Regions from separate parts of the Cronobacter sp. 153480017-3 genome, predicted to be linked through region 4. Evidence: predicted binding sites of a transcription regulator. Region 4 holds the regulator's gene; each other region holds the start of a gene.

Region 1 (7,655 bases), on a different contig from region 4:
TTCATAACAATGCCTGCGCTAGTCGGTACGCCGCCAGCCGATAAGCCAGACGAGAATACCGCCTGCCATCAGCCATCCGGGCGACATGCCCCAGTCAGGACGGTTGATAAAGAGCAGCGTGCTGCTCAGCATTAGCGTGGCGCCAATGCCGAACAGATAGCGCGACTGCCCTTGCTTTACACGATGCTCCTGCAGCTCATGGGCAATCTTATCAACACTTTGTTGCAGTTGTTTGCCTTGCCGCAGGCTGTTGTAGACCAGTTCAGGAATTTCCGGGATTTTTTCCGCCCAGAATGGCGCTTTCTCTTTAAAGGAGCGCACCAGCGCCGGGAAGCCCACCTGATCTTTGATCCAGGTTTCCAGAAAAGGTTTCGCCGTTTTCCACAAATCGAGCTGCGGATAGAGCTGACGCCCTACGCCCTCAATGTACAGCAGCGTTTTTTGCAGCAGCACCAGCTGCGGCTGCACTTCCATATTAAAGCGGCGCGCGGTGTTAAAGAGATTCAGCAGCACGTGGCCAAACGAGATTTCCGCAAGCGGCTTTTCAAAAATAGGTTCGCAAACGGTACGAATGGCGGATTCGAACTCTTCTACATTGGTATCCGGCGGCACCCAGCCCGAATCCACATGCAGCTCCGCCACGCGGCGATAGTCGCGGTTGAAGAAAGCGATAAAGTTTTCCGCCAGATAGCGCTTATCTTCTTTATTGAGCGAGCCCACGATGCCGCAGTCGATGCCAATGTATTGCGGATCGTGCGGGTGATCGTGGCTGACAAAAATATTCCCCGGATGCATATCACCGTGGAAAAAGCTATCGCGGAAAACCTGGGTGAAGAACACCTGAACACCGCGCTCAGCCAGCAGTTTCATGTCGGTGCCGTTGGCTTCCAGCGCCGCGACGTCATTGACCGGGATGCCATAGATGCGTTCCATGACCATCATCGTCGGGCTGCAGTAGTCCGAATAGACTTCCGGCACGTAGAGCATGGGGCTGTTTTCGAAATTACGGCGCAGCTGAATGGCGTTTGCCGCTTCGCGCAGAAGATCGAGTTCATCCAGCAGCGTTTTTTCATACTCGCGCACCACTTCCATCGGGCGCAGGCGGCGACCATCCGGCAGCAGGCGCGGCACCCAGCGCGCGAGACGGTAGATAAGCTTCATATCCGCCTTGATGACCGGCAGGATATCGGGGCGGATCACCTTGATGACCACCTCTTTGCCGTTCTCTTTCAGCCGGGCGGTGTGCACCTGCGCGATTGAAGCAGAAGCAAGCGGCGTGATATCGAAATCATCAAACCACTCCTCAACGGGACGATCGCCCATGGCTTTTTCGATCTGCTGTTTAGCGAGCTTACCGTCAAAGGGTGCGACCCGATCCTGCAACAGCGCCAGCTGATCGGCGATTACCGGCGGAAAGAGATCGCGACGCGTCGACAGCATCTGACCGAACTTAATCCACACCGGCCCTAGCTCCTGTAACGCCAGACGAAGTCTTGTACCAAGCTCAAGATCTTTGTGCCGGTTCGGCATCCAGAACAGCCCGCGACGCCAGATCCGCAGCGGCAGCGTGAGACGCATGCGCGGAATCAGCTCATCCAGGCCGTAGCTCAGGAACGTTTTGATAATGAAATAAAGGCGCCGAATTTCACCTGGCGTCATTTGCCCTCCAGTTTATCCAACCGTTTGGTTAACGCTTCCAGTTGGCGCTCGACGGCCGAAATCTCTTCGGCAAACCAGGCGATTTCCAGCGCGCCCGGCGCGACGCGCCACTCTTCGGTAATCGCTTCCGCCAGATAGCGCTGATTACGCGTAAAGCCTTTTTGCAGCAGTTGCCCGCCGCGACGCATAACGCGCCCGATGCCTTCCGCGGCGATATCGCCAACCCACGGGGCCAGCAGCCCGGCGGGATCAAATTCGGCCATGTCCATCAGCGCCACAAAATTTTGCACCACCTGCAGATCGCCCTGCACTTCCAGCTCGCCGCTGCGGATAAGCGCAGTCAGCTGCTGGCGGTCCTGGAGCTTCGGCAAAACGGAAAGGCGTGTGATAACGGTACAGTCCGCCTCGCCTTCCCATTTACTGAGCACATCCAGTTGTTGCTCGCTGAACACCAGCACCAGCGGCGTGGAAAGCTCTTCAAGCGTGATGCGCAACACTTTGCCCTGCAAACGCTGGCGCGGCGCTTTCAGCGCGCTCTCGCGGTACAGGAAAGTGTTCAGCGCGCCTTCAATGCCAGCCATCATTAGCGGTGTGAAAGGCATCCGGCACCTCCTCAGAATTTGTAGCCGCGATGCAGCGCTACGATCCCGCCGGTCATGTTGTAGTAGTTGACGTTCTCGAAGCCCGCGTCGTTCATCATCGCTTTAAGGGTTTCCTGATCCGGGTGCATACGGATGGATTCAGCGAGATAACGGTAGCTGCCAGCGTCTTTCGCCACCAGCTCGCCGACGCGCGGCAGAATGTGGAAAGAGTAGGCGTCGTAGGCTTTGTTCAGCGGCTCGAACACCGGTTTGGAGAATTCCAGCACCAGCAGACGGCCACCCGGCTTCAGCACGCGAAACATGGAACGCAGCGCTTTTTCTTTATCGGTGACGTTACGCAGGCCGAAGGAAATCGTGATGCAGTCAAAGGTGTTATCCGGGAACGGCAGCGCTTCCGCGTTGGCCTGGACATACTCGACGTTGCCGACGATGCCGATATTGCGCAGCTTCTCGCGCCCCATTTTCAGCATCGAATCGTTGATATCCGCCAGCACCACTTTGCCGCTCTCACCCACCAGACGGGAGAATTTAGCGGTTAAATCGCCGGTGCCGCCCGCGAGATCCAGGACTTTCTGGCCGCGACGCACGCCACTGCAATCGATAGTGAAGCGCTTCCACAGACGATGAATGCCGAACGACATCAGATCGTTCATGACATCATATTTCGCCGCCACGGAGTGGAAGACCTGCGCCACCATATCCGCTTTTTGCTCTTTCGCTACGGTCTGGAAGCCAAAGTGCGTTGTATCTTGTGAATCTTCAACCATCTCAGTGCCTGCTTATCAAGGAAATGTTTGTGAAGTGTAACAGATTGGCCGCAATTGCCCTACGATTCAAGGCGGCATTAGCGCGCCGCTCAGCGCTCGCCCGCAACGCGAAACGCCGCTAAGTGGCTGTTTTCATCAGGGGCGCTGGCAAGCGCTTCGGCATCGGGGAGCGCAAACGCTTCATCATCCTGCACCGCCTGCTCGGCCAAATCCGGATTAATCTCGCGCTTTACCTCAACGCCCATACCGCGAAACGCCTCCGCCTGCGCAAGCAGGTTGCCGCGCCCGCTGGCGAGTTTTTTCATCGCCTGGCGATAGCTGTCGCTGGCTTTGTCGAGGTTCTGGCCAATGGCGCTCATGTCGTCAACGAACAGCCGCATTTTGTCATACAGGCGGCTGGCGCGATCCGCTATCTGCTGGGCGTTACGGCTTTGATGCTCATAGCGCCAGAGGTTGGAAATGGTGCGCAGCGCCACCAGCAGCGTGGTCGGGCTTACCAGCATGATATTGTTTTTTAACGCCTCGGTGATGAGCTCCGGCTGCTTGTCGATAGCCAGTAAAAAGGCGGGCTCGACCGGGATAAACATCAGCACGTAGTCCAGCGTGCGCAGCCCCGGCAACTGCTGATAATCCTTGCGCCCCAGCAGGCGAATATGATTACGAAGCGAAGCGATGTGTTCGTTCAGCGCCAGCTCGCGGCTGTAGTCATCTTCGGCGTTGAAGTAACGCTCATAGGCCACCAGCGTCATTTTGGCGTCAATCACCACATCCTTGCCCTGCGGCAGACGCACGATGACATCCGGCTGCATACGGCTGCGGTCGGCAAGCTGAATATTAACCTGGGTTTCATACTCATGCCCTTCGCGCAGGCCCGAGGCTTCCAGCACGCGCGCGAGCACCACTTCGCCCCAGTTGCCCTGGGCTTTGTTGTCGCCTTTTAATGCACGAGTAAGGTTGATAGCTTCCTGCGCCATTTGCGCATTCAGTTGCTGGAGATTGCGGATTTCATGAGCCAGCGTGTGGCGCTCGCGTGCCTCCTGGCCGAAGCTTTCCTGCACCTGTCGGCGAAAACCGTCGAGCTGCTCGCGCAGCGGGGAAAGCAGGCCGCTCAGACTCTGGCGATTCTGCTCATCGACCTGACGACGGCTCTGCTCAAAGATACGGTTAGCGAGGTTTTCAAACTGTTCGCTCAGGCGCTGTTCGCTGCTCATCATCTGGCGCAGTTTTTCTTCGGCGTGGACCTGGGTGGCCTCCAGCCGCGTGGTGACTTCGCGCAGATCGGACTCCAGCGAGCTGTTGATCTCCCGCAGGTTGCGCAGTTCGTTATTGAGCAGATCGCACTCATCGCGCCAGTGCTGGTTATGCGCCAGCGCCTCGCGGGCCGCGCTGAGTTCGCCGTAAATATCGCGCTGTTCCGCCAGTAGATCCGCCTTGTACTGGGCGGTTCGCAGCCCTGACATCAGCCAGCCCACCACAACGCCTGCCAGCGCAACCACGGCTAACACCAGATATGAGATTTCCACCACGCCTCCTGCCTGAACTGCTCATCACGCCAGAGGGGATTGTGCTGTACATAATTCCAGACGAAAAGCGTTTTTCTGTAAGGATCGTCAATCCTGCGAGACATTACGCAAAAAGGCCGGCAGAGCGCCGGCCTGAAAGGAGTTATCAGAGAAGGCGGCGCGCCGCCTCTACCACGATTTTCACCGCGTGGCTTTCGGTTTGTTTCATGGTTTCCGCGTTCGGGATCTCTTGCTGGGTGCGGTTGACGATAACGCCCGCCACCATGCCCGCGCGCAGCCCCTGGCTTGAGCACATGGTCAGCAGCGTGGCCGATTCCATTTCATAGTTCATCACGCCCATCGCCTGCCACTCTTTCATGGAGCCGTTAAAGCGGCTGACTACACGGCCAGAGAAGGTGTCGTAGCGCTCCTGGCCCGGATAGAAGGTATCGGAAGAGGCGGTCACGCCGATATGCGTAGTCGCGCCGACCGCTTTGGCCGCTTCCACCAATGCGGTAGTACAGGCGAAATCGGCAACGGCCGGGTATTCCATCGGCGCGAAGTGCAGGCTGGCACCATCAAGGCGTACGGAGGCGGTCGTTACCAGCACGTCGCCGACGTTGATGTGCGGCTGAATAGCGCCAGTGGTGCCCACGCGCAGGAAAGTACGAATGCCAAGCTGCGCCAGCTCTTCTACCGCAATAGACGTTGACGGGCCGCCGATACCGGTGGAGCAGATGATGACCGCTTTGCCATCAAGCTCAGCGCGCCAGGAGGTGAATTCACGGTGGGAGGCCAGTTTGACCGGCTTATCCATCAGCGCGGCGATCTTTTCCACTCGCTCCGGGTCGCCCGGGACAATCGCTAATTCTGCGCCCTGAAGATCGCTTTTTTTAAGGCCGAGGTGAAAAACATCAGACATAGGTGACTCCTCTGTGGGTCGGTTTGTCAGGAGAAGCAAAACGGTACTTTACAGAACCTTTCCGGCGTTTTTCGTGACCGGATTCACTTCAAAAGAAAGGAGTTGCATTAATTTTCCATAATTTCGTGATTATGGTCACATATAGAGCGCATGAATGGAAATCCCGCGCGCCGAATGCCTGCTTTTGCCACCTCCACTCCCGCCACACGCAGGCTATAGTTAGGGATGCGCTAAAACAATAACGGGTACGGAGAATGCCATGACCAACAACACTGACCATCCGGCGGGCTTTGCCGCTGCAGTTTCACCTGTCGCTTCAACGGTAGTGCATACGCCGCAGGATGCCATTATCGCGGGCGAAACCTCGATTCCCACGCAGGGCGAAAATATGCCTGCTTACCACGCCCGCCCGCGCGCTGCTGATGGCCCGCTGCCGGTAGTGATTGTGGTACAGGAGATTTTCGGCGTACATGAACATATTCGCGATATATGCCGTCGCCTGGCGCTGGAAGGGTATCTGGCGGTGGCGCCGGAACTCTATTTCCGTCAGGGCGATCCGAATGAGTATGACGATATTTCGTCGCTGTTGAGCAATCTGGTGTCGAAAGTGCCGGACGCACAGGTGCTGGCGGATCTGGATCATGTGGCAAGCTGGGCGTCACGCAACGGCGGCGACGCGCATCGTCTGATGCTGACCGGTTTTTGCTGGGGCGGGCGTATCGCGTGGCTGTACGCCGCGCATAATCCGCAACTGAAAGCCGCCGTGGCGTGGTATGGCAAGCTGCTGGGCGACAAAACGTTAAACTCACCGAAGCACCCGGTGGATGTCGCTACCGATCTGACCGCGCCAGTGTTGGGACTTTACGGCGCGCAGGATACGGGTATTTCGCTTGAGAGCGTGGAGACCATGCGTCAGGCGCTGCGCGCCGCCAACGCGAAAGCGGAAATTATTGTTTACCCGGACGCGGGCCATGCGTTTAACGCCGATTATCGCCCGAGTTATCACGAGGCATCGGCGAAGGATGGCTGGGAGCGCATGCTGGAGTGGTTCAAAACCTACGGCAGTAAGAAAGGATAAAAAAAGCGCCCGGGAAACCGGGCGTTTTTTGGTGGCGCGGTGGGTGCGCTGCGCTTACCCACCCTACAAAATCACAAACCGCATCACACCGTTTTCTGCGGGTTGCGGTGGGTGCGCTACGCTTACCCACCCTACAAAATCACAAACCGCATCACACCGTTTTCTGCGGGTTGCGGAGGGTGCGCTGCGCTTACCCACCCTACAAAGTCACAAACCGCATCACACCGTTTTCTGCGGGCTTCGGTGGGTGCGCAGGGCTTACCCACCCTACAAAATCATAAACCACACCACACCGTTTTTTCCGGGCTGCGGTGGGTGCGCTGCGCTTACCCATCCTACGTATGACCCACCCTACGCAACGCATAACTGGCCTTATCGTAGGGCGGGTAAGCGTCGCGCACCCGCCATCACAAAACCGTTACGCCTGACGCAGGTTCTGCGCCGCTTTCACCATATTGGCGAGCGCCGCGCGGGTCTCCGGCCAACCGCGGGTTTTCAGGCCGCAATCCGGGTTCACCCACAAACGCTCCTGCGGAATGCGCTGCGCGGCTTTCTTCAGCAGCGCTTCAATCCACGCCACATCCGGCACGTTCGGCGAGTGGATATCATATACGCCCGGCCCGATTTCATTCGGGTATTCAAACTCCTCAAACGACTCCAGCAGCTCCATATCTGAACGTGACGTTTCGATGGTGATCACGTCCGCATCCAGCGCGGCGATAGAATCCATGATGTCGTTGAACTCGCAATAACACATATGAGTGTGGATCTGCGTGTCATCCTTCGCGACCGCCGCGTTCAGGCGGAACGCCTCCACGCCCCAGGCGAGATACGCGTCCCAGTCGCTGCGCTTGAGCGGCAACCCTTCACGCAGCGCCGGTTCGTCAATCTGAATAATGCCGATGCCCGCGGCTTCGAGATCCGCCACTTCGTCACGCAGCGCCAGCGCAATCTGTTTGGCGATAGTTTCGCGCGAGACATCCTCACGCGGGAACGACCAGCAGAGAATAGTCACCGGGCCGGTCAGCATGCCTTTCACCGGTTTGTCGGTCAGCGACTGCGCGTACTTCGCCCACTCGACGGTGATCGGCGCCGGGCGGCTGATGTCGCCGATAACGACCGGCG
Region 2 (7,655 bases), on a different contig from region 4:
TTATGTGTTGTTATCGGTGACGCTTTTTTACACCAGACACGTCAAAACTTCTGGTATAGCCTGGCCTGCTCTGGTATTTCTGAAAAGTGAATAATATTAACGATTCCATTCACCCGGAGAGAATGCGATGGATTTAACCCAGCTTGAGATGTTTAACGCCGTGGCCGAAACTGGCAGCATCACGGCCGCCGCCCAGCGCGTTCACCGGGTGCCGTCTAACCTGACCACCCGCATCCGCCAGCTTGAAGAAGATCTGGGCGTGGATCTGTTTATCCGCGAGAACCAGCGCCTGAAGCTCGCGCCCGCCGGGCACAGTTTTCTTGACTACAGCAAACGCATTCTGGCGCTGGTGCAGGAGGCGCGCGAGGTGGTCTCCGGTGACGTGCCGCAGGGGATTTTCTCGCTCGGATCGCTTGAGAGCACCGCGGCGGTGCGCATTCCCGCTGTGCTGGCCGCCTTTAACCAGCGCTACCCGAAAATTCAGTTCGATCTGGCGACCGGCCCGTCCGGTACCATGATTGACGGCGTGCTGGCGGGCGAACTGAGCGCGGCGTTTGTCGACGGCCCGGTTCTGCATCCGAATCTGGAAGGTATGCCGGTCTATCAGGAAGAGATGATGCTGGTGGCGCACGCGAATCACCCTGAGGTTACGCGCGCGCAGGAGATTAACGGCGCGAGCATTTACGCCTTTCGCGCGAACTGCTCCTACCGGCGGCATTTCGAAAGCTGGTTTAAAGAAGATCAGGCGATGCCGGGCAAAATCCACGAAATGGAGTCTTACCACGGCATGCTGGCGTGCGTGGTGGCGGGTGCCGGTGTGGCGATGATCCCGCGCAGTATGCTGGAGAGTATGCCAGGCAGCCATCAGGTGCAGGCGTGGCCGCTGGCCGATAAATGGCGCTATATCGATACCTGGCTTATCTGGCGGCGCGGGGCGAAAACCCGTCAGCTCGACGCCTTTACAGAACTGCTGCCGTGTCTGACACCCGCTTTCGCATAAACACACTCAGCGGATCGGGCTGGTAAGGTGCAAACGGTGCGGTGTGCGTATAGCCGCAGCGCTCATAGAGCTTCACCGCCGCATGCTGGTGAATGCCGGTTTCCAGTTGCAGCATGTGGCAGCCGCGTGAGCGCGCGGCGGCTTCCAGCGCTGCCATCAGTGTTTCACCGAGGCGCTGCCCGCGGTGGCGCGCATCGATATACACCCGCTTAATTTCTCCAGAGCCGTCAGTGTTCAGCATCACCGCGCCACAACCCACCGCCTCGCCCTGATGGCGGATCACCATAAAAATCATCTCATCTTCGGGGATGTCGGCGAGATCCACCAGATGGTTGCTCTCTGCCGGGTACAGCGTGCTCTGATACGCGTCCAGCGCGGCGATCAGCGCCCGGCTTTCAGCGCTGCCTGGCGCTTCGGCGGTTATCGGGTACATAGCGGCTCCTTGGTTGTTTTTATTAGCTTTACCGGTTGCGCGCGCCGCCGACAACCCGCCGGTCAGACGATTGTCTTATGATGCGCGCTTTAATACACAATGGGGATTTCCTGGCAGCGGGTTGTGCAGGTACTCTGTGCGGCGAAATGGGTTAACAAGGAATGACACCATGAATAACAGAGCACGAAAAGTGATGATTATCGGTGCGGGCAACGTGGGCACCGCCGCCGCCTGGGCCTTACTCAACCAGAATATCGGCGAGGAGCTGATTCTGGTGGATCTCGATGCCGCGCGCGTCGAAGGGCACTGCCAGGATTTGCGCGACGCCGCCGCGTATATGCCGGGGATGATTAAAATCTCCACCCGCCAGGCGCAGGAGTGCGCGGATGTCGATATCGCGGTGATCACCGTTTCCGGCGGCGCGCTGAAGCCCGGCCAGACGCGCCTTGACGAGCTGACCAACACCGCGCGCATCGTCGGCCAGATTGTGCCGCAGATGATGGCGGGCGGCTTTAATGGCATTTTCCTCGTCGCCACCAACCCCTGCGATATCATCACCTGGCAGGTGTGGAAGCTCTCCGGCCTGCCGCGCAACCAGGTGATCGGCACCGGCGTCTGGCTCGACACCACCCGCCTGCGCCGCTCGCTTGCCGAAGCGCTGGATATCGGCCCGCAAAGCATCGACGCCTTTATTCTGGGCGAACATGGCGACACCCAGTTCCCGGTCTGGTCGCACTCTTCCGTGTATGGCTCGCCGGTCGCGCAGGTTTACGAGCGCAAAACGGGTACGCCACTGGATACCGCGGCGCTTGCCGAGCGCGTGCGCAGGCTGGGCTTTGAGATTTACGCCCGCAAAGGCTGTACGGAATATGGCATCGCGGGCACTATCGCGGAGATCTGCCGCAATATCTTCACCGGCAGCCACCGGGCGCTGGCGGTATCGTGCATTCTTGACGGCGAATATGGCGTCGACAACGTGGCGATAGGCGTTCCGGCGGTACTGGCGCAAAACGGCGTGCAGCAGATTATCGAACTGCAGCTGGAAGGCGAGGAGCAGGCGAAGTTTCAGCATTCGGTCGCGGTGATTAAAGAGAATATCGCCCGTCTGCCCTGAGCATGAAAACGGCGCCCGCTACGGGCGCCGAAGCATCAGCGCAGCAATACCTGGCCGATAAGATAGGTCACCGCCTGGCCGCCAATCAGCACGCGATCGCCCTGCCATTCACAGCGTAAATCCCCGCCCCGCGCCGAGACCTGACGCGCCATCATCGCGGTCTTGCCAAGCTTCTCACCCCAGAACGGGATCAGCATACTATGCGCGGAACCGGTCACCGGATCTTCCGGCACGCCCTCTCCGGGGCAGAAAAAGCGGCTGACGAAATCATACGGGCCGCCGGGTGTGCCGGGCGCGGTGACGCAGACCTGTTTGCCGAGCGGAATCAACGCGTGAATATCCGGGGTCAGCGCCTCTACCTGCGCCTGGGTTGGTAGCTCCACCAGATAGTCACGATACACCGCCACCGACACCGCGCCGTCAATCCCCAGCGCGCTCAGCAGCAGCGCGGGCGCGTCCACCGGCTGCGCCTGCCACGCCGGAAAGTTCAGCGTCAGCCAGTCACCGCGGCGCGTAACGGACACCTCCCCGACAAAGCGCGTCGAGAAGCGGATTTCGCTGTGCGGGTAATCGAGGTGCTCTAAAATGACGTGCGCGGCGGCAATCGTGGCGTGGCCGCAGAGGTTGATTTCATAGCGCGTGGTAAACCAGCGCAGTTCGAAGCCGTCGTCGGTGCGCACAAAAAACGCGGTTTCTGACTGGTTATGCTGCCGCGCCATCAGGAGCAGCGTTTCATCCGGCAGCCATTCGCTTAACGGACAGACCGCCGCCGCGTTGCCGCTGAAGGTTTTATCGGCGAACGCGTCCACCATATAAAAATCAACTGATTGCATTGTCATCCCCACCCTGTTTTTTGTCGTTGCTGTTTTTACACACTATCACGCGGTCTGTAATCCGTGACGGCAATTGCGTTTCTGCCGCTTCGTTTGTTACATGCTGGGTATAAAAGTGAGATTTGCGTCACAAAATGGTTGTGTCCCGACGGGCGAAAGTTTTAAGATCGCTCGCTTCTTATTCACTTCTGACCAGCGCGAATCTTTTCTATGACGATGAATACAGTCTCTCGCAAAACCGCGTGGCTGCGGGTGGTTACGCTTGCGGTCGCGGCATTTATCTTTAATACCACCGAGTTTGTGCCGGTGGGCCTGCTCTCTGATATCGCCGCGAGCTTCCATATGGAATCCGCGCAGGCGGGCATTATGCTGACCATCTACGCCTGGGTGGTGGCGCTGATGTCGCTGCCGTTTATGCTGCTGACAAGCCAGGTGGAGCGCCGCAAGCTCCTTATTGCGCTGTTTGTGGTGTTCATCGCGAGCCATATGCTGTCGTTTATGGCCTGGAGCTTCGAGGTGCTGGTCATCAGCCGTATCGGCATCGCCTTCGCCCATGCGATTTTCTGGTCGATTACCGCGTCGCTGGCCATTCGCCTCGCCCCGCCGGGCAAACGCGCCCAGGCGCTGAGCCTGATTGCGACCGGCACCGCGCTGGCGTCGGTACTCGGTCTGCCCATCGGGCGCATCGTCGGGCAATATTTCGGCTGGCGCACCACGTTTTTCGCCATCGGCATCGGCGCGCTGATTACGCTCGCCTGCCTTATGAAACTGCTGCCGAAAATCCCGAGCGAACACTCCGGCTCTCTTGCGAGTCTGCCGGCGCTGTTCCGTCGCCCGGCGTTGCTGTGCATCTACGTGCTGACCGCCGTGGTGGTGACCGCGCACTTCACGGCCTACAGCTATATTGAGCCGTTCGTGCAGAACGTCGCGGGCCTGAGCGAAAACTTCGCCACCTTCCTGCTGCTGGTGCTCGGCACCGCGGGCATTATCGGCAGCGTGATTTTCGGCAAGCTCGGCAATCTGCACGCCTCCGGGCTTATCAGTAGCGCCATCGGCGTACTGGTTATCTGCCTGCTGCTGTTGCTGCCTGCCTCGCACAGCGCTGTAAACCTGACCATTCTTGGCGCGTTCTGGGGCATCGCGATTATGCTTATCGGCCTCGGTATGCAGGTGAAAGTGCTGGCGCTGGCCCCGGACGCCACGGATGTGGCGATGTCGCTCTTCTCCGGCATCTTTAACATCGGTATCGGCGCAGGCGCGCTGGTGGGCAACCAGGTGAGCCTGCAACTCTCGATGTCGTCCATCGGTTATATGGGCGCTATTCCGGCGCTGGTCGCGTTTGTCTGGGCGATTGTAATTTTCCGCCGCTGGCCGGTTCAGCTTCCTGAAGAGCAACCGCACCACGGTTAATCTTAACGCCGCCGCTTCAGGCGGCGTTTTTTTATTCTTTTTCTCTGTTTTCACCGCGTCGCGTTACGCCTTTCCGCGCTTAACAGGCGCGCGCTATCGCAGCGATTGCTCTTACCTTTCCTTTGATTTTGAAGGGTTTTTAACACGTTTTAGCAGATCGTGTGATCGCGAAAATCATTCGGTTGACTTATGTTTGCCTGGGCAATAATATCTCGCGTGACTAATCTACTTGCCTGGGCAACTATGTTGGAAAATAACAGCGATCTGTTTAACGAGATTATTCCCTTAGGACGACTGATTCACCTTGTGAATCAGAAAAAGGATCGCCTGCTCAATGAGTACCTTGCGCCGCTCGATATCACGGCAGCGCAGTTTAAGGTGCTCTGTTCCATTCGCTGTCCTGGCCGCATCACGCCAGGGGAGCTGAAAAAAGTGCTCTCAGTAGATTTAGGTGCTCTGACGCGCATGCTGGATCGTCTGGTATGCAAGGGCTGGGTGGCGCGTCTGCCTAACCCTAACGATAAACGGGGCATCCTGGTTGAGCTCACGGAAGAAGGCGCGGTGCTGTGTGAACAGTGCCACCAGCTGGTAGGACAAAACCTGCATCAAGAATTAACAAAAAACCTGACGGCAGACGAAGTGGCGACCCTCGAATACCTGCTTAAAAGGGTGCTGCCGTAACAGCAAAGAGGTAAGACGATGTCCAGACGCAACAATGATGCCATTACTATTCATAGCATTTTGGACTGGATTGAAGATAACCTGGAATCCCCCCTTTCCCTTGAGAAAGTGTCGGCGCGTTCGGGTTACTCGAAATGGCACCTGCAACGCATGTTCAAAAAAGAGACCGGTCACTCGCTGGGCCAGTATATCCGCAACCGGAAACTGACCGAGATTGCCCTCAAACTCAAAGAGAGCGACGAACCGATTCTTTATCTGGCCGAGCGCTATGGGTTTGAATCCCAGCAGACGCTGACCCGCACGTTTAAGAACTATTTCTCCGTGCCGCCGCATAAATATCGCGTGACGCGGATGCCGGGCGAAGGCAAGTACCTCCACCCGCTGAATCACTGAGTAGTTAAAGAACGCCGACGGCGGCATTCCGCCGTTACACTTCTCCTTTCGGGAGATAACCGAGGAAATTATGAAATCCGTCACGTGCGCCGCTGCGCTGTTGCTGGCGTTGACCTCCGGCTATGCGCTGGCAGGCAGCCCCAAAACTGACGCGTGCGCCGGGGACACCAGCACAATGATGGTGCCGATTGAGCATCATGAATCGCTGGATCTCAGCCATCGCAGCGCAGGCAGCGATAAATCAGACGAGCTGGGCGTGCCGTACTACAACCAGTCGCGTTAAAAAAAACCGGGCTTTGGCCCGGTTTTTTATGCGCTGCGCACCGCCCGCCGTACCCGCCAGCCAAAGACGTTGATATAAAGCCCCGCCATCACCAACAGCGCGCCAATAATCTGCAATACCGAGAGCCGCTCATCCAGCAGCAGCGCGGCGCTGGCAAGCCCCACCACCGGCACCAGCAGTGAAAGCGGCGCCACGCGCCAGGTCTCATAACGCCCGAGCAGCGTGCCCCAGATGCCATAACCGAGAATAGTCGCGATAAAGGCCAGATAAACCAGCGACAGCACCGTCACGCTGTCGATATTCACGAGACTCTGCACCACCGCATCCGCGCCGTCGAACATCAGGCTCGCCGAAAAAAACGGCAGCACCGGGATCAGCGCGCTCCACACCACCAGCGACATCACCGCAGGCGGCGTCGGCAGCTGCATGATTTTTTTGTTGAAGATATTGCCGCAGGCCCAGCTCAGCGCGGCGGCGAGCGTCAGCATAAAACCGGTCAGCGCCACATGCTGGCCGTTAAGGCTGCCCTCAATCAGTACCAGCATCCCGCCGACGGCGAGCGCAATGCCGGTGAGCTGTTTGGCCTGGAGACGTTCGCGAAAGGCGAACACGCCGAGCACAATGGTGAAAAACGCCTGCGCCTGTAACACTAACGAGGCGAGTCCCGCGGGCATGCCGAACTTAATGGCGGTGAAGAGAAACGCGAACTGCCCGAAGCTTATCGTCAGTCCGTAGCCGAGCAGCAGCCGAAACGGCACTTTCGGGCGGGCGACAAACAGCAGCGCGGGAAAGGCGACGAGCAAAAACCGCAGCCCCGCCAGCAGCAGCGGCGGCATGGCGTGTAAACCGATTTTAATTACGACGAAATTCAACCCCCAGGCCAGCACCACCAGCAGCGCCAGCAGCCCGTCTTTACGCGTCATCCCCTGCCCCTGTTATTTATTAAAATTATGTTAATACTTCACCATACCGGAATCTTAAGGTGAGAGACAGATCACTAATTTATGGGGGGAACGTAAAGCACTTCTGAACCCCCGACAGGGTGTACAGCGCCCGGATGGCATGTTATTGCTTTAAAAGAGGCCTGAACAGGCGCTCGCTCCCGCTCACCCGATAAAAAAGATAAGAAAATGTTATCAAAGAAAACGCGTTCCACCGTCGCGCTGCTGGGCTCGTCGTTAATGTTAACCATTGGCCGCGGCGCCACACTGCCGTTTATGGCGATTTATCTCGCGAAGCGTTTCGCGATGTCGGTCGATGAAATTGGCGTCGCGCTAACGAGCGCGATGACCGCAGGCGTTTTTTTCAGCCTGGCGTTTAGCGTGTTCGCCGACCGCTTCGACAAAAAGCGCTATATGCTCATCGCTATTGCGATCTTTGTGGCGGGCTTTGTGGCGATCCCGCTGATGCATAACGCCCTGCTGGTGATCCTCTTTTTCGCCATCATTAACTGCGCGTATTCGGTGTTTTCTACCGTGCTGAAGAGCTATTTCGCCGACACGCTGGGG
Region 3 (7,655 bases), on a different contig from region 4:
CGTTTAGCTTTCTCACGAGACAGCAGGGTTTCACCGAAACCGTCTTCTACTGCATCCAGAGCAACGTCAACTTCGTCACCAACCTGGATTTCAATTTCGCCCTGGGCGTTTTTGAACTGCTCTGCCGGAATGGCGGACTCAGATTTCAGACCGGCGTCAACCAGTACTACGTCTTTGTCGATAGCAACAACAACGCCACGAACGATAGAACCCGGGCGGGTTTCGATTTCTTTCAGGGATTCTTCAAAGAGTTGAGCAAAAGATTCAGTCATGTTTAATCTTCAGGTTTTAAATTAACGTCCACCTGGCATCATGCTGGGTGGGGTTGTTTCACATACCCGCTGTCACTCCATTGCAACGGGGGTACTGCAAATTCGGTCGCGTTACTTCGCGAGCGCCAGTTTTTCACGGGCGTATTCAAGCGCCTTTTCGATAACTTCTTCAATGCTAAGGCTGGTGGAATCCAGCACCAGAGCATCTTGCGCGGGCACTAACGGCGCTACTGGCCGGTTACGATCGCGGTCATCGCGCTCTTTTATCTCGGCCAAAAGGCGTTCAAAGTTAACACTAAAGCCCTTTTCCTGCAACTGTAGCATACGGCGATGAGCACGTTCCTCGGAGGAAGCGTCAAGGAAAATTTTCACAGGCGCATCAGGGAAAACCACCGTTCCCATGTCACGCCCGTCGGCAATCAGGCCAGGTGCTTCACGAAATGCGCGCTGACGGCGCAGCAGTGCTTCGCGCACACGCGGGAACGCGGCAATCTGCGAGGCGGCGTTGGCCACCTCCTGCGTGCGAATCTCGGCACTGACGTCTTCACCTTCCAGAATGACTTCCAGTTCGCCCTGCTGCGCGACGAAGCGCACATCCAGGTGCGCAGCCAGCGGAACGAGCGCTTCTTCGGAAGCGACATCAACATGATGATGCAGGGCGGCCAGCGCGAGAACCCGATAGATGGCGCCGGAATCCAGCAAATGCCATTGCAGGGTTTCAGCCATCGCTTTACAGAGCGTGCCTTTCCCTGCGCCGCTTGGGCCATCGATTGTGATTACCGGGACGGATGCCGTCATCTTTTTCTCCTTCAATAACAAATGGCAGGCCTGCAACGTGAACGCGGCGCATTATACGCTTCATCACCGCAGACTGTTATCTTTCCGGCAAAATATCGCCGCCATTGTGGCTGAGTGTAGAAGAAGTGGGCGCAGATGCCCGGAACGGCGCGCTGCCGTTCCGGAAAAACTACGTATTTAAGCAGAGTGGCTGATACGCGCGAGCTGCGCGAAATAATTCGGGAAGGTTTTCGCGGTGCATTTCGGGTCGAGAATCGTAACCGGCGTGTCGGAAAGCGCCACCAGCGAGAAACACATCGCCATGCGATGATCGTTATAGGTGCCGATATCCGCAAACTGTAACTGCGCAGGCGGCGTAACGGTAATGAAGTCATGCCCCTCTTCAACCGTAGCGCCGACTTTGCGCAGCTCGGTGGCCATCGCCGCCAGGCGGTCTGTTTCCTTCACACGCCAGTTATAGATATTACGAAGCGTGGTGGTGCCTTTAGCAAACAACGCGGTAGTGGCGATGGTCATCGCCGCGTCGGGAATATGGTTCATATCCATATCAATCGCGTTCAGCTCACCGCGGGTGCAGCTGATGAAATCGTCGCCCCAGGTGATGTGTGCGCCCATTTTTTCCAGCACGTCAGCAAAGCGAATATCGCCCTGCACACTATTGCGCCCAATACCGGTGACTTTGACAGTGCCGCCTTTAATGGCTGCCGCCGCGAGGAAATAAGACGCGGAAGACGCATCGCCTTCTACCAGATAATGTCCTGGCGACTGGTACTGCTGGCCGCCCTGAATGACAAAACGCTGGTAGTTTTGGTTTTCCACCTCAACCCCAAAGGTTTTCATCAGGTGCAGCGTGATATCAATGTAGGGCTTTGATACCAGCTCGCCTTTAATGTCGATAGCGGTGTTGCCCGGTGCCAGCGGAGCGGCCATTAACAGCGCGGTCAGGAACTGGCTTGAAACGCTGCCGTCAACGGTTACGTTGCCACCGGTGAATCCGCCTTTCAGATGCAGCGGCGGATAGTTTTCCTGCTCCAGATACGTGACATCTGCGCCGCCCTGACGCAGCGCGTCGACCAGATGTCCAATCGGGCGCTCTTTCATGCGCGGCTCGCCAGTCAGCACCACATTATTAGTGCCAAGGCACAGCGCCGCTGCCAGCGGACGCATTGCGGTTCCGGCGTTACCTAAAAACAGTTCCAGCTCCACGAGCGTATTGAACGGCCCGCCCTGCCCCTGAATTTCACAGCGGGTGCGATCGTCTGAAAGCGAATAATGAACGCCAAGCGCGTTGAGCGCGTTCAGCATATGGCGCACGTCGTCGCTATCCAGGAGGTTGGTGAGCGTCGTAGTGCCTTTTGCCAGTGCGGCGAGCAGCAGCGCCCGGTTGGAAACGCTCTTGGAGCCAGGAAGATTAATGGTGCCATCCACACGCGCGATGGGTTGTAAGGTCAGGGATTCCTGCATGGAAAAAGTCTCAATAAAACAGAATAAAAACCCCGCGGCCAGCCGCGGGGCGAATCATAACGGAAGGATTAACCGTGACGGCGTTCGAAATCCACCATGAAGTCGGTCAGGGCTTTTACCCCTTCGAGCGGCATCGCGTTATAAATAGAGGCACGCATGCCGCCGACCACGCGGTGGCCTTTCAGCGCGTGCAGGCCCGCAGCAAAGGACTCTTCAAGGAACAGCTTATCCAGACTGCTGTCGGCGAGCTGGAACGGTACGTTCATGCGTGAACGGTTAGCCGTTGCAACATCGTTGCGATAGAAATCACTGTTATCAATCACGCCGTAGAGCAGATCGGCTTTTTGCTGGTTGATCTTGTCCATCGCCGCCACGCCGCCGTTGGTTTTGAGCCATTTAAACACCAGGCCCGCGAGATACCAGGCAAACGTCGGCGGCGTGTTGAACATGGAGTCGTTTTCGCTCAGCACGCTGTAATCCAGCACCGACGGGCAAGAGACATGCGCCTTGCCAAGCAGATCCTCACGCACAATGACCAGCGTCAGGCCCGCCGGGCCAATGTTTTTCTGCGCGCCCGCGTAGATGACGCCGTAACGGCTGACATCAATCGGATGAGAAAGAATGGTGGAGGAGAAATCGGCGGTAACGATAGCGTCGCCAAAATCAGGCGTATCGTTAATCGCGATGCCGTCGATGGTTTCATTCGGGCAGTAGTGGACGTAAGCGGCATCCGCCGAGAGCTGCCATTCGCTCATCGGCTTAATGGCGCGTTTGCCATCAACGGTGATTTTCGCGTCAATCACATTCGGCGTCAGGTATTTTTTGGCTTCTTTAACCGCGCTTGCCGCCCAGTAGCCGCCATCAACATAATCGGCAGTCGTTTTGTTGCCGAGCAGATTCAGCGGAAGCGCGGAGAATTGCCCGCGTCCGCCGCCGTGGCAGAATAACACTTTGTAATTTGAGGGGATCTCCAGCAGATCGCGAAAATCCTGTTCCGCCTGTTCCGCCACCTGAATAAACTCTTTGCTGCGGTGGCTGATTTCCATCACAGAGGTGCCTAACCCCTGCCAGTCACGCAACTCTTCCTGAGCCACTCGTAACACATCCGCCGGCAGCATCGCCGGGCCAGAACTAAAATTGTAGACCTGAGCCATTTCCCCTCACCACGCTAAAAGCAATAAGTTTTTCCTGTGGCTATCGGTTTTATCATTCCGTTGACAGGGCTGCAACGGCTAATCCTGGCGCCAGGGGGAATGTGCGCCAAATCACACAACACAATCCGCCAGCACAGCGCCCGCTGACGGTGGAATTTGCTGTCAGGTTACGCGGGTCGCGGTGCTTGCCTTCACCCATATATGGTTTTTGCAGCGCGGACAGGACGGTTTCACACCGGCATCAAACGTCACCACTTCGCTACAGCGGATACAGGCGTAATCGCCGGTTTCAGGGATATGTTCAAAACGCTCGCTGCAATACTCCGGCAGAATCGACAGTCCCGGTCGTACCAGTTTGTCGGGATAGTAATAAACGCTGATTTGACCATTAGCCTCAAGGATAGCGAGTCGCACCTGCCCCAGATGCTCCACGCCTTTGGTACGCAGCTCCATAAAAAACTCAAATTCGGTCATGTTCTCCCGGTTGAGCTTTTCCCAGGCCAGCTCGCCGTCTTCAATAATGATGCGCGGTTTGCCCTCCAGTAGATCCTCAAGCTTTTCGCTACAGGACATCAGCCACATCACCAGACGATAGAGCACGCCGAGCGTAACAAACACTACCAGCACGGGCAGCAGCGGCACGTCGTCATAAAACGCCACGTCCCCCGCCGCTGATCCGAGCGTCAGAATGATTAGTACTTCAAAGAGCGACATCTGACGTACGCCACGTCGCCCGGTAATTTTGAGAAACAGAAACACCAGGATAAAGGTGTAAAGGCTGCGCAGCGCGACTTCACCCAGAAATTCTAATGGAAACTTGTCAAGCGCCATCCGTTGCAAATCGAAAGCTTTCATATTTTTCTTACGCCATAACAGGGAGTTATCTTGATTAAGGATAGTCGTAAGATTTATTTTTGCCGCATCGGGCGGGACGATGGCGCAGAAGGGCTAAAATCCGTATCATTGCGCGCTTTGCGTACGATAAAAGTGGATCCCATGACTCAAACCTTCATCCCCGGCAAAGATGCCGCTCTGGAAGACTCCATCGCTCGCTTCCAGCAGAAACTCACCGATCTGGGCTTTAACATCGAAGAAGCCTCCTGGCTAAACCCGGTGCCGAACGTCTGGTCTGTGCATATTCGCGACAAAGAGTGCGCGCTGTGCTTTACCAACGGTAAAGGTGCTACCAAAAAAGCTGCGCTGGCTTCCGCGCTGGGCGAATACTTTGAGCGTCTGTCCACCAACTATTTCTTCGCCGATTTCTGGCTGGGCGATACGATCGCAAACGGCCCGTTCGTGCACTATCCGAACGAAAAATGGTTTCCGATCCCGCAAAGCGATGAACTGCCGGAAGGCATTCTTGATGCCCGCCTGCGCGCGTTTTACGATCCGGAGAACGAACTGACCGCCAGTATGCTGGTTGACCTGCAGTCTGGTAATGAAGAGCGCGGCATCTGCGCCCTGCCGTTCACCCGCCAGTCAGATGAACAGACCGTTTACATTCCGATGAACATCGTCGGCAACCTGTATGTATCCAATGGCATGTCCGCGGGCAATACCCGCAACGAAGCCCGTGTTCAGGGGCTGTCTGAAGTGTTTGAGCGTCATATCAAGAATCGCATTATTGCCGAAAGCATCAGCCTGCCGGAGATCCCGCAGGAGGTGCTGGCGCGCTATCCTGGCGTGGTCGAAGCTATCAATACACTTGAAGCGGAAGGCTTTCCGATTTTCGCTTACGACGGCTCTCTCGGCGGAAAATATCCGGTTATCTGCGTTGTACTGTTTAACCCGGCCAACGGCACCTGCTTTGCCTCCTTCGGCGCGCATCCCGATTTCGGTGTGGCGCTGGAGCGTACCGTCACCGAGCTGCTGCAGGGCCGCGGCCTGAAAGATCTCGACGTGTTTACGCCACCGACGTTCGATGATGAAGAAGTGGCCGAACATGCGAACCTTGAGACGCACTTCATCGACTCCAGCGGTCTTATCTCCTGGGATATGTTCAAGCAGGACGCGGATTATCCGTTTGTAGACTGGAGCTTCGCCGGTACGACGGAAGAAGAGTTCGCTACCCTGATGGCGATTTTTAAGGCTGAAGATAAAGAAGTCTACATCGCCGATTACGAGCATCTGGGCGTTTACGCCTGCCGTATCATTGTGCCGGGCATGTCTGACATCTATCCGGCAGAAGATCTGCTGCTCGCGAATAACAATATGGGTAGCCATCTGCGCGAAACGCTGCTGGCGCTGCCGGGCAGCGAGTGGGAGAAAGAAGATTATCTGAACCTGATCGCTCAACTGGACGAAGAAGGCCATGACGACTTCACTCGCGTGCGCGAACTGCTGGGCCTGGCAACGGGTAAAGACAACGGCTGGTATACCCTGCGCATCGGCGAGCTGAAAGCGATGCTGGCGCTGGCTGGCGGCGATCTGGATCAGGCGCTGATCTGGACCGAGTGGACCATGGAATTTAACGCATCGGTATTCAGCGCCGGGCGCGCCAATTATTATCGTTGCCTGCAGACGCTTCTGCTGCTGGCGCAGGAAGAGGAACGCGAGCCGCTACAGTACCTGAATGCCTTCGTTCGTATGTATGGCGCAGATGCGGTGGAAGCCGCGAGCGCGGCTATCAGCGGCGAAGCGCCCTTCTATGGCCTGCAGCCCGTCGACGGCGATCTGAAAGCTTTCCCGGCGCATCAGTCGCTGCTGGCTGCCTATGAAAAACTTCAACGGGCTAAAGCCAGGTTTTGGCAAGGAAATTGATATAACGCATATCAATTGACCTGCTTCACACTTATGTTTAGCAAATATGACGGGGCACGTTTACGGCCCCGTTTTTATTTGTCTGGTTAAAAGTTTGAATGTAAATATCAAGTTAATTACTGGTGAATATTAAATATATCCGCCCGGCTTGATTGTTACCTTTTTTAGCCAATAATTCATAATGATTAACACTTTATGAGGAGAGGCAAACCGCTTTTTTTCAACACTTTTAATAATATTTAAAATTTATTTTTTATTGGATAATCATAAAGTTAAGCTGAAATTGCGTAAAAAACAGACGCCTTTCAGTCCTGCAAACCTGGCGAGATATGATCCATATCAACTTTTACTGCATCATGCTTTGTTAGTATCAACTCGCCGAATAAATAAAGAGAGAGTTAGTGTGAAAGCTGACAACCCTTTTGACTCCTTACTCCCTGCTGCGATGGCGAAAGTTGCCGAGGAAGCGGGCGTTTATAAAGCCACGAAACATCCGTTAAAGACGTTTTATCTGGCAATTACGGCTGGCGTATTTATTTCCATTGCGTTTGTTTTCTATATCACCGCCACCACCGGCGCTGCCGCGATGCCTTTTGGCATTACCAAACTGATTGGCGGTATCTGTTTCTCACTCGGTCTGATTCTTTGCGTCATTTGCGGCGCCGATCTTTTTACTTCAACGGTGCTGATTGTGGTCGCTAAAGCCAGCGGGCGTATCACCTGGGGTCAGCTGACGCGCAACTGGGTCAATGTTTATATCGGCAACCTGATTGGCGCCCTGCTCTTTGTCTTACTGATGTGGCTTTCTGGCGAGTATATGACCGCCAACGGCGGCTGGGGGCTTAATGTCCTGCAAACGGCGTCGCATAAAGTTGAACACACGTTTATTGAGGCAGTTTGCCTTGGCATCCTGGCTAACCTGATGGTCTGTCTGGCCGTCTGGATGAGTTATTCAGGACGCAGCCTGATTGATAAGGCCTTTATTATGATTCTGCCGGTCGGCATGTTTGTGGCCAGCGGATTCGAACATAGCATCGCCAACATGTTTATGATCCCGATGGGGATAGTGATTCGTCACTTTGGCAGCCCGGAGTTCTGGAGCGCGATCCACGCTTCGCCAGACCAATTTTCTCATCTGACCGTGATGAATTTCATCGTCGATAACCTGATACCGGTAACGATTGGTAATATTATCGGTGGAGGGTTG
Region 4 (7,655 bases):
TCCCGTCTCTGGGACGCGCAAAAGAATCATAATTTTCAGGCCAGCAACCGGCTGGAAGGCATTGAGGTGCCTCTGGTGACTTTGTCCCGCGAAGAAGCGCTGGCGCGCATTGACGAGCTAAGGGGGCATTATGAGCGATAAATTCGGCGACGGGCGCGACCCTTATTTCTGGTCCGGCAGCGATGTGCTGCGCAACCGGCTGAACATTCATGCCGCGAAGGATCTGCAGCATGCCGAGCGTGAACTGACCTCGCTGCGCGCGGCGACGCTGGAACTCGGCCCGGTACAGCGCGGGCTGCCGCACCTGTGCGCCATTCACCGCCAGCTTTTCCAGGATATCTACGACTGGGCGGGCGAACTGCGTGAAGTGGACATCTATCAGGGTGAAACCCGCTTTGCGCATTTCGAATATCTGGAGACAGAGGGCAACGCGCTGATGCAGGCGCTGGAAGATGAGGACTATCTCATTGGTCTGGAGCCCGAGGCGTTTGTCGCGCGCCTCGCGCACTACTACTGCGAAATCAACGTGCTGCATCCGTTTCGCATCGGCACGGGCCGCGCTCAGCGTGTGTTCTTCGAACAGCTGGCGCTGCATGCGGGCTACAGCCTTGACTGGCGCGGCGTGGAGGTTGAGGCGTGGCGCGCCGCCAACCAGGCGGGCGCGATGGGCGATCTGGCACCGCTTGAGAAAATCTTCGCAAGCGTAGTGAGCGAAGCGCGGGAAAGCGAGTAAACTGACGCGGTTCTTTTTTCCGGAGCCGCCATGTTACTGCTTATCGACAACTACGATTCTTTCACCTGGAACCTGTTTCAGTATTTCAGCGAGCTGGGCGCGGAGGTGGTGGTCAGGCGCAACGATGAACTGACGTGCGACGATATCGAGGCGCTCGCCCCGGCGCGCCTCGTGATCTCTCCCGGCCCCTGTACGCCGAATGAAGCCGGTATTTCACTGGCGGCGATCCGGCGTTTTGCCGGTCGCCTGCCGATCCTCGGCGTTTGCCTCGGGCATCAGGCCATCGGACAGGCCTTCGGCGCGGCCGTGGTGCGAGCCGAAAAGGTTATGCACGGCAAGACCTCGGTAATTTCGCACACCAACAGCGGCGTGTTTGCGGGGCTCAACAACCCGCTGACCGTGACTCGCTATCACTCGCTGATTATCGACCGCGCCACGCTGCCTGCGGAGTTTGAGATAACCGCCTGGACGGACGCGGGCGAGATCATGGGTATTCGTCACCGCCACCTTGCGCTGGAAGGCGTGCAGTTCCACCCGGAAAGCATTCTCAGCGAGCAGGGCCATCAGCTACTGGCGAACTTCCTTTTGCGCTGAATTTTTATTGCCTTTTAGTGATTTTTTATTCATATTTTGTGCTTATCTTTTCATGTGCGATGGCACATTTACTGGATGGGCATGAAATGGCAACTGAAAAAACAGCAATTACGCGCGCCACCTTTGATGACGTGATCCTGCCGATTTATGCACCGGCTGAATTTATCCCGGTGAAAGGCAAGGGCAGCCGCGTGTGGGATCAGCAGGGCAAAGAGTATGTCGATTTCGCGGGCGGTATCGCGGTAACGGCGCTCGGGCACTGCCACCCGCGGCTGGTAGAGGCGCTGAAAGCGCAGGGCGAAACGCTCTGGCATACCAGCAACGTCTTTACCAACGAGCCTGCGCTGCGCCTGGGCCAGAAGCTGGTGGACGCCACCTTCGCCGAGCGCGTGGTGTTTATGAATTCCGGCACCGAAGCCAACGAAACCGCGTTCAAGCTCGCCCGCCACTACGCCATCACCCGCCACAGCCCATACAAAACCAAAATCATCGCGTTTTATAACGCCTTTCACGGACGTTCGCTGTTTACCGTCTCCGTGGGCGGCCAGGCGAAATACTCCGACGGTTTCGGCCCGAAACCGGCTGATATCATTCATGTGCCGTTTAACGATCTTGATGCGGTCAAAGCGGTGATGGACGACCACACCTGCGCGGTCGTGGTCGAGCCGGTGCAGGGCGAGGGCGGTGTGACCGCCGCGACGCCGGCCTTCCTGCACGGCCTGCGCGAGCTGTGTGATGCGCATCAGGTGCTGCTGGTGTTCGATGAAGTGCAGTGCGGCATGGGCCGCAGCGGCAAGCTGTTTGCTTATATGCATTACGGCGTAACGCCCGACATCCTGACCAGCGCCAAAGCGCTCGGCGGCGGCTTCCCGGTTAGCGCGATGCTCACCACTCATGATATCGCCTCGGCGTTTCACGTCGGCTCGCACGGCTCCACTTACGGCGGTAATCCGCTCGCCTGCGCGGTGGCGGGCGAAGCGTTTGATATCATCAACACTCCGGAGGTGCTGGGCGGCGTAGCGCATAAACGCGAGCAGTTCGTACAGCATCTGGCGCAGATTGGCGAGCAGTACGGCTTATTCAGCGATATTCGCGGTATGGGCCTGCTGATCGGTGCCGAGCTGACGCCCGCCTTCCACGGACGCGCGCGCGATCTCCTCTACGCCGCGGCGGCGGAAGGGGTGATGGTGCTGAACGCCGGGCCGGACGTGCTGCGTCTTGCGCCGTCGTTGCTGGTGGAGCGCGCGGATATCGACGAAGGCATGGCCCGCTTTGCGCGCGCCGTCGCGCGCGTGGTCAACGGCTAATCATGGTGACTGGCTCAGGCGTCGTCTGAGCCAGATCCCGTGATGCGGGCGCTGACGCCACGCCACGGAAGAGATGGTATGCATGGTGCGCAGGTGATCGAGAATGCGCAGCAGATGATGTTCCATCACGCCCGGTGCCCCTTCCGGTAAGACGTCTTCGCCCTCCAGTACCGCCTCGTTTTGCGTATCGCCCGGCGCGTCATGCTCAAGCCGCTGCTGGCAGCGCTGTAGCGCAATCTCACACGCCTGTAAGTAGCGCGCTGCGGTTTCTGGCGGCAGCGCGGTTTGCTCGCGCGCCATCGTCGTTATCGCGTTGATGTGCTCGACAATAAACTGGCTGTGCGTCACCCACAGGCGCATATCCTCCAGATAACGGCTGTTAAAGCCGGGCTCCTGCATAGCCTGATTGAGCGAGTTATAGAGCGCGTTATGCGCCTGGTTGACCTGCATACGCTGCCAGGCGAGCGGGCCGGGTTGCGGGTCGCCGCTCAGGATCAGGCGCAGCGCCTCCTGGTCTGCCTCCAGCGCGTCATGCGCGTTCTGGCGCAGCAGGCCGCTTTGCCACTGGGGCCAGAGCCAGACCATGCCGCCGAACGCGATAAGACAGCCGGACAGGGTGTCTATCAGGCGCGCCACGATGTACTGCTCGCCGTTGAGCGTCAGGATTTGCAGCGAATAGACCGCCGTGACGGTAAAGCCAATCATCGCCCAGCCGTAGTGTCGCCGGATTATCAGATAACTGATTAACGTCACTAGCAGCATGCCGAGCAGGGTATAGCCCTGCGGCACTTTCAGGTGCAGCGTGATGCCCGCGATAATCAGCCCCGCCAGCGTGCCGCCCGCCCGGTGCAGGATACGCACGCGCGTCGCGCCATAGCCGTTTTGGGTGACGAACAGCACCGTCATCAGGATCCAGTACGGCTTCGGCAACTGGAAGGCGCTCCCTAACAACCCCGCCGCCGCCAGCATCACGCCCAGACGCGCGGCGGTGCGCAGCGCGGCGGATTTCAGCGACAAATAGCTTTTCAGCGCCCGCAGCAGCGGCAGGCGGCGCTTACCGCTGTCCATCAGGTCACGGGCGTAGAGCGGGCGCTGGGTGCGCAGCACGCGTGCGATGCGGCTGAAATGGTATTCGCAGAACTGGCCAACCGGGTTATCCGGGTGCTGGCGGGCGATTTTCGCCAGCGCCTCGACCTGCTTATCCATCGAGAAGCGGTGCGAATAGCGGTGGTAGAGAATGTCGTCAGAGAGCGTGCGCAGCCGCGTGGCGACGGTCTGCGCCGTCCAGCGCAACACCGCTTCGGCGTGGCTGCGCTCCACCAGTTTTTGCACTTCGCCGGGCTGATGCAGCGACACCGAGATGTGCTCCTGGAGATCCAGCGCCACCTGAAACGTGCGCAGCAGGCGCTTGTAACCGTTCTGCTTAGTGGCGGAAAGCATCTGCAACTGCTGATAGCACTGGCTTATTTGATCCACCACTTTTTGCTGATGCACCAGCAGCGGCGGCAGCGCCTGTTCCGGCTCGGTGTGGCGCGTCAGCAGGCTGTATTTGGCTTCGCAGTAGTCGGCGAGGCTTTTATAAATCAGGCTTAACGATTCACGCAGCGGCTGCTCGCGCCACAGCCAGAACCAGAAACCGTTAAACGCGCCATACCAGAGCGTGCCGAGCACATAGAGCAGCATAGGCTGCCAGATGGGCATATTGCCGGCGAGGCTTAACGTAAAGATGGCCGCGATGAGCGAGGCGGGCAACAGACGCGCATGCAGCGGGCTGATTTCCGCCGTCACGCCAAGCAGCAGCGCCAGCATCAGCAGAATGAGCGGCAGCGGCACAGACTGCAGCAGCAACAGCTGCACCGCCAGACTGCTCAGCGCAAACAGCGATGCGCCGATGATCAAGCGTTTAAAAAAGCGTTTGTGCGGGGTATCGAGACCGGCAATGTTGCAGCAGGCGGGAACGAGCGAGAACAGCAACCCTTGTTGAAGATGGCCCAGCATCAACCCGACCGCCACCGGCAGGCTTAAGATGAGCGTTTGCCGTAAAGCGTAATTAATTTCAGGGTGATAGATAAGACGACGCCACATAGGGGAGAAGTATAGATACAAAAACGGCGTGTTACCGAAGCGACACGCCGTTTTTTGCTTTTTTAGCGGGTTCCGTAAACCACGATGGTTTTGCCGTGGGCGGATATCAAGTTTTGATCTTCGAGCATTTTCAGAATGCGGCCAACGGTTTCGCGGGAGCAGCCGACGATCTGGCCGATTTCCTGACGCGTGATTTTGATCTGCATCCCGTCCGGATGGGTCATCGCGTCCGGCTGTTTCGCCAGATTCAGCAGGGTCTGCGCGATGCGGCCAGTCACGTCGAGGAAGGCGAGGTTGCCCACTTTCTCAGAGGTAACTTGCAGGCGGCGAGCCATCTGCGAGGAGAGACGCATCAGAATATCCGGGTTAACCTGGATCAGCTGACGGAATTTTTTGTAGGAGATTTCAGCCACTTCACAGGCAGTTTTAGCGCGAACCCAGGCGCTGCGTTCCTGACCTTCCTCGAACAAACCCAGTTCGCCGATGAAGTCACCCTGATTCAGGTACGAGAGGATCATCTCCTTGCCCTCTTCATCTTTGATCAGCACTGCCACTGAGCCTTTAACGATGTAATACAGCGTCTCCGCTTTTTCACCCTGGTGAATCAGCGTGCTCTTAGATGGATACTTATGAATGTGGCAATGTGACAAGAACCATTCAAGAGTCGGGTCTGTTTGCGGTTTGCCAAGCACCATGCGCGGTTATCCTCTGTTTTAAACTGGCTCCAAAGACAGGGCGCGTAACCCCTGTCTGGCTTTGCATTCATCATCTTCCCGAGTCCTGGGAAGTTGGCTGTCCGTGGACGTCGCAGCCGATAAATTATCTTCTCCTCTGCATACATGCGTAACATCAATGTATCGCCGCTGCATCCAGACTGTTTTAGCATAGCTTTTCTCAGGTGTCTCCTGTTGTCTCGTTTCAGCTTGACGCAGGTCGCCCTTCCATTGCCTCTGACGTCGCGCGCGCGTAATCTGTCAGAAAAATGAATAGCCTGGAGTGATTAACATGCATGCACGAGTGAAATGGGTGGAAGGGTTAACCTTCCTGGGCGAGTCCGCCTCCGGGCATCAGATCCTGATGGACGGCAACTCTGGCGACAAAGCGCCGAGCCCGATGGAAATGGTTTTGATGGCCGCAGGTGGCTGCAGCGCGATTGATGTTGTCTCTATTCTGCAAAAAGGTCGTCACGACGTGACCGACTGCGAAGTGAAGCTGACGTCAGAGCGTCGCGAAGAAGCGCCGCGTCTGTTTACGCATATCAATCTGCATTTTGTGGTGACGGGCAAAGCCCTGAAAGACGCGGCAGTGTCGCGCGCGGTGGATCTGTCGGCAGAGAAGTATTGCTCAGTGGCGCTGATGCTCGGCAAAGGGGTCAATATCACCCATTCGTATGAAGTGATTGAAGCGTCATGAGATGACGGACGGCCCGGCAGGCGCAGCGCCACCGGGCATCGCCGTCACGCTATCTGTTTTCCTTCCATCAGCCGCTGCACCAGCGGCAGCATAATAAGCTCCATCGCGAGCCCCATCTTCCCGCCCGGCACCACCAGCGTATTGATATGTGAGATAAACGAGCCCTGCAGCATCGCCAAAAGCCACGGATAATCGATGTTATCCAGATTGCGGAAGTGAATGACCACGAAGCTTTCATCAAGCGACGGAATGCCTTTCGCGGCGAACGGATTGGAGGTGTCCACCGTCGGCACGCGCTGGAAGTTAATATGGGTGCGTGAGAACTGCGGCGTGATGTAGTTAATGTAATCTTCCATCGAGCGCACCACGGAATCCATCACCGCCTCGCGCGAGTGGCCGCGCTCGCTGGTATCGCGGATGAGCTTCTGTATCCACTCCAGGTTGACGATAGGCACCACGCCCACCAGCAGATCGACATGCTTCGCCACGTCATGCTGCGGCGTCACCACGCCACCGTGCAGCCCTTCGTAAAACAGCACGTCCGTCGGCTCCGGCAGCGGCTGCCACGGCGTAAACGTGCCGGGCACCTGATTCCACGGCACCGCTTCGTCATAGGTGTGCAGATATTTACGCGACTGTCCTTTGCCGGTCAGCCCGTACTCCACAAAGGTTTGCTCCAGCAGGCCGAAATCGTTCGCCTCCGGGCCGAAGTAACTGATATGGCGGCCAAGATCGCGCGCTTTGCGAATAGCCATGTCCATTTCCGGGCGCGTGTAGCGGTGAAAGCTGTCGCCTTCCACTTCGGCGGCACGGAGATTCAGCTGGGCGAAAATTTTACGAAACGCGAGGCTGGTGGTGGTGGTTCCCGCGCCGCTGGAGCCTGTGACGGCGATAACCGGATGTTTGGCAGACATAGCGAGACAACTCCCTGAAGCGGCGGGGCAAGGCTCCGCCTGGCAACGTTAACCGCGAAACTGCGAACGCGGCATGATATTGACCGTTTCGTGCAGCTCAGACCACACCAGAACGGCTTCGCCACTTTGCAACTGACGCCGCACGTCGGCGACCTTTTGCTCAAGCGAGCGTTCATGTTCACCATAATCGGTGCCTTCGCGCAAGACGAAGGCTTCAATCAGGCGCTCCAGGGTGTCGGGCGCGATCTCTTGCCAGGGAATGATCATTTATCGGTCCAGATAAGACGTTAACCAGTCAGGAATGCGCTGTTCCAGCCACATTTTGGGCTGACGCAGCGTGCCGCCGACAAAGCCCACGTGACCGCCATGCTCTGTCAGTTGATATTCAATATTAGCAGGCAGCGTGGTGGTGTCGGGGATCACGTGATGATCCATAAACGGGTCGTCTTTGGCGTGGATAATCAGCGTCGGACGGGTGATGCTGGCGAGGCGCGGCATCGCGCTGCACTGGCGATAGTAATCGACGGCATCGCTAAAGCCGTGAATTTTCGACGTGATCAAATCATCGAAATCGCGGATGCGGCGCAGGCGCTTAAGCTGGGCGAGTTC

Evidence for each region. Region 4 encodes CRP, which controls carbon source genes, mostly activating them, when cyclic AMP is high. Its sites were predicted from a motif close to ATGTGANNNNNNTCACAT; they were not measured.
Region 1: the regulator CRP is predicted to act here: its motif matches at 5,576-5,593, upstream of udp (uridine phosphorylase).
Region 2: the regulator CRP is predicted to act here: its motif matches at 3,496-3,513, upstream of ACUW6V_RS00820 (sugar transporter).
Region 3: the regulator CRP is predicted to act here: its motif matches at 3,788-3,805, upstream of serC (3-phosphoserine/phosphohydroxythreonine transaminase).

The regions. Positions count from the first base shown of each region.
Region 1 is NZ_JBSEYN010000013.1:67,416-75,070, reverse strand. It holds gene ubiB (ubiquinone biosynthesis regulatory protein kinase UbiB) at 19-1,659, opposite strand; gene ubiJ (ubiquinone biosynthesis protein UbiJ) at 1,656-2,261, opposite strand; gene ubiE (bifunctional demethylmenaquinone methyltransferase/2-methoxy-6-polyprenyl-1,4-benzoquinol methylase UbiE) at 2,273-3,028, opposite strand; gene rmuC (DNA recombination protein RmuC) at 3,118-4,551, opposite strand; gene udp (uridine phosphorylase) at 4,697-5,452, opposite strand; gene ACUW6V_RS19915 (dienelactone hydrolase family protein) at 5,712-6,530, shown strand; gene metE (5-methyltetrahydropteroyltriglutamate--homocysteine S-methyltransferase) at 6,949-7,655, opposite strand, start outside.
Region 2 is NZ_JBSEYN010000001.1:175,512-183,166, forward strand. It holds gene ptrR (putrescine utilization regulator PtrR) at 128-1,000, shown strand; gene ACUW6V_RS00805 (GNAT family N-acetyltransferase) at 960-1,433, opposite strand; gene ACUW6V_RS00810 (L-lactate dehydrogenase) at 1,603-2,547, shown strand; gene ACUW6V_RS00815 (PhzF family phenazine biosynthesis protein) at 2,583-3,380, opposite strand; gene ACUW6V_RS00820 (sugar transporter) at 3,591-4,790, shown strand; gene marR (multiple antibiotic resistance transcriptional regulator MarR) at 5,037-5,471, shown strand; gene marA (MDR efflux pump AcrAB transcriptional activator MarA) at 5,490-5,864, shown strand; gene marB (multiple antibiotic resistance protein MarB) at 5,935-6,147, shown strand; gene eamA (O-acetylserine/cysteine exporter) at 6,174-7,070, opposite strand; gene ydeE (efflux MFS transporter YdeE) at 7,278-7,655, shown strand, end outside.
Region 3 is NZ_JBSEYN010000002.1:373,981-381,635, reverse strand. It holds gene rpsA (30S ribosomal protein S1) at 1-272, opposite strand, end outside; gene cmk ((d)CMP kinase) at 384-1,070, opposite strand; gene aroA (3-phosphoshikimate 1-carboxyvinyltransferase) at 1,248-2,534, opposite strand; gene serC (3-phosphoserine/phosphohydroxythreonine transaminase) at 2,603-3,688, opposite strand; gene ACUW6V_RS06205 (DUF421 domain-containing protein) at 3,851-4,543, opposite strand; gene ycaO (30S ribosomal protein S12 methylthiotransferase accessory factor YcaO) at 4,685-6,448, shown strand; gene focA (formate transporter FocA) at 6,852-7,655, shown strand, end outside.
Region 4 is NZ_JBSEYN010000004.1:45,931-53,585, reverse strand. It holds gene ACUW6V_RS11055 (YhfG family protein) at 1-141, shown strand, start outside; gene ACUW6V_RS11050 (putative adenosine monophosphate-protein transferase Fic) at 131-733, shown strand; gene ACUW6V_RS11045 (aminodeoxychorismate synthase component II) at 764-1,327, shown strand; gene argD (bifunctional acetylornithine/succinyldiaminopimelate transaminase) at 1,414-2,634, shown strand; gene ACUW6V_RS11035 (YccS/YhfK family putative transporter) at 2,635-4,719, opposite strand; gene crp (cAMP-activated global transcriptional regulator CRP) at 4,782-5,414, opposite strand; gene ACUW6V_RS11025 (OsmC family protein) at 5,725-6,132, shown strand; gene ACUW6V_RS11020 (phosphoribulokinase) at 6,177-7,046, opposite strand; gene ACUW6V_RS11015 (YheU family protein) at 7,095-7,313, opposite strand; gene ACUW6V_RS11010 (hydrolase) at 7,314-7,655, opposite strand, start outside.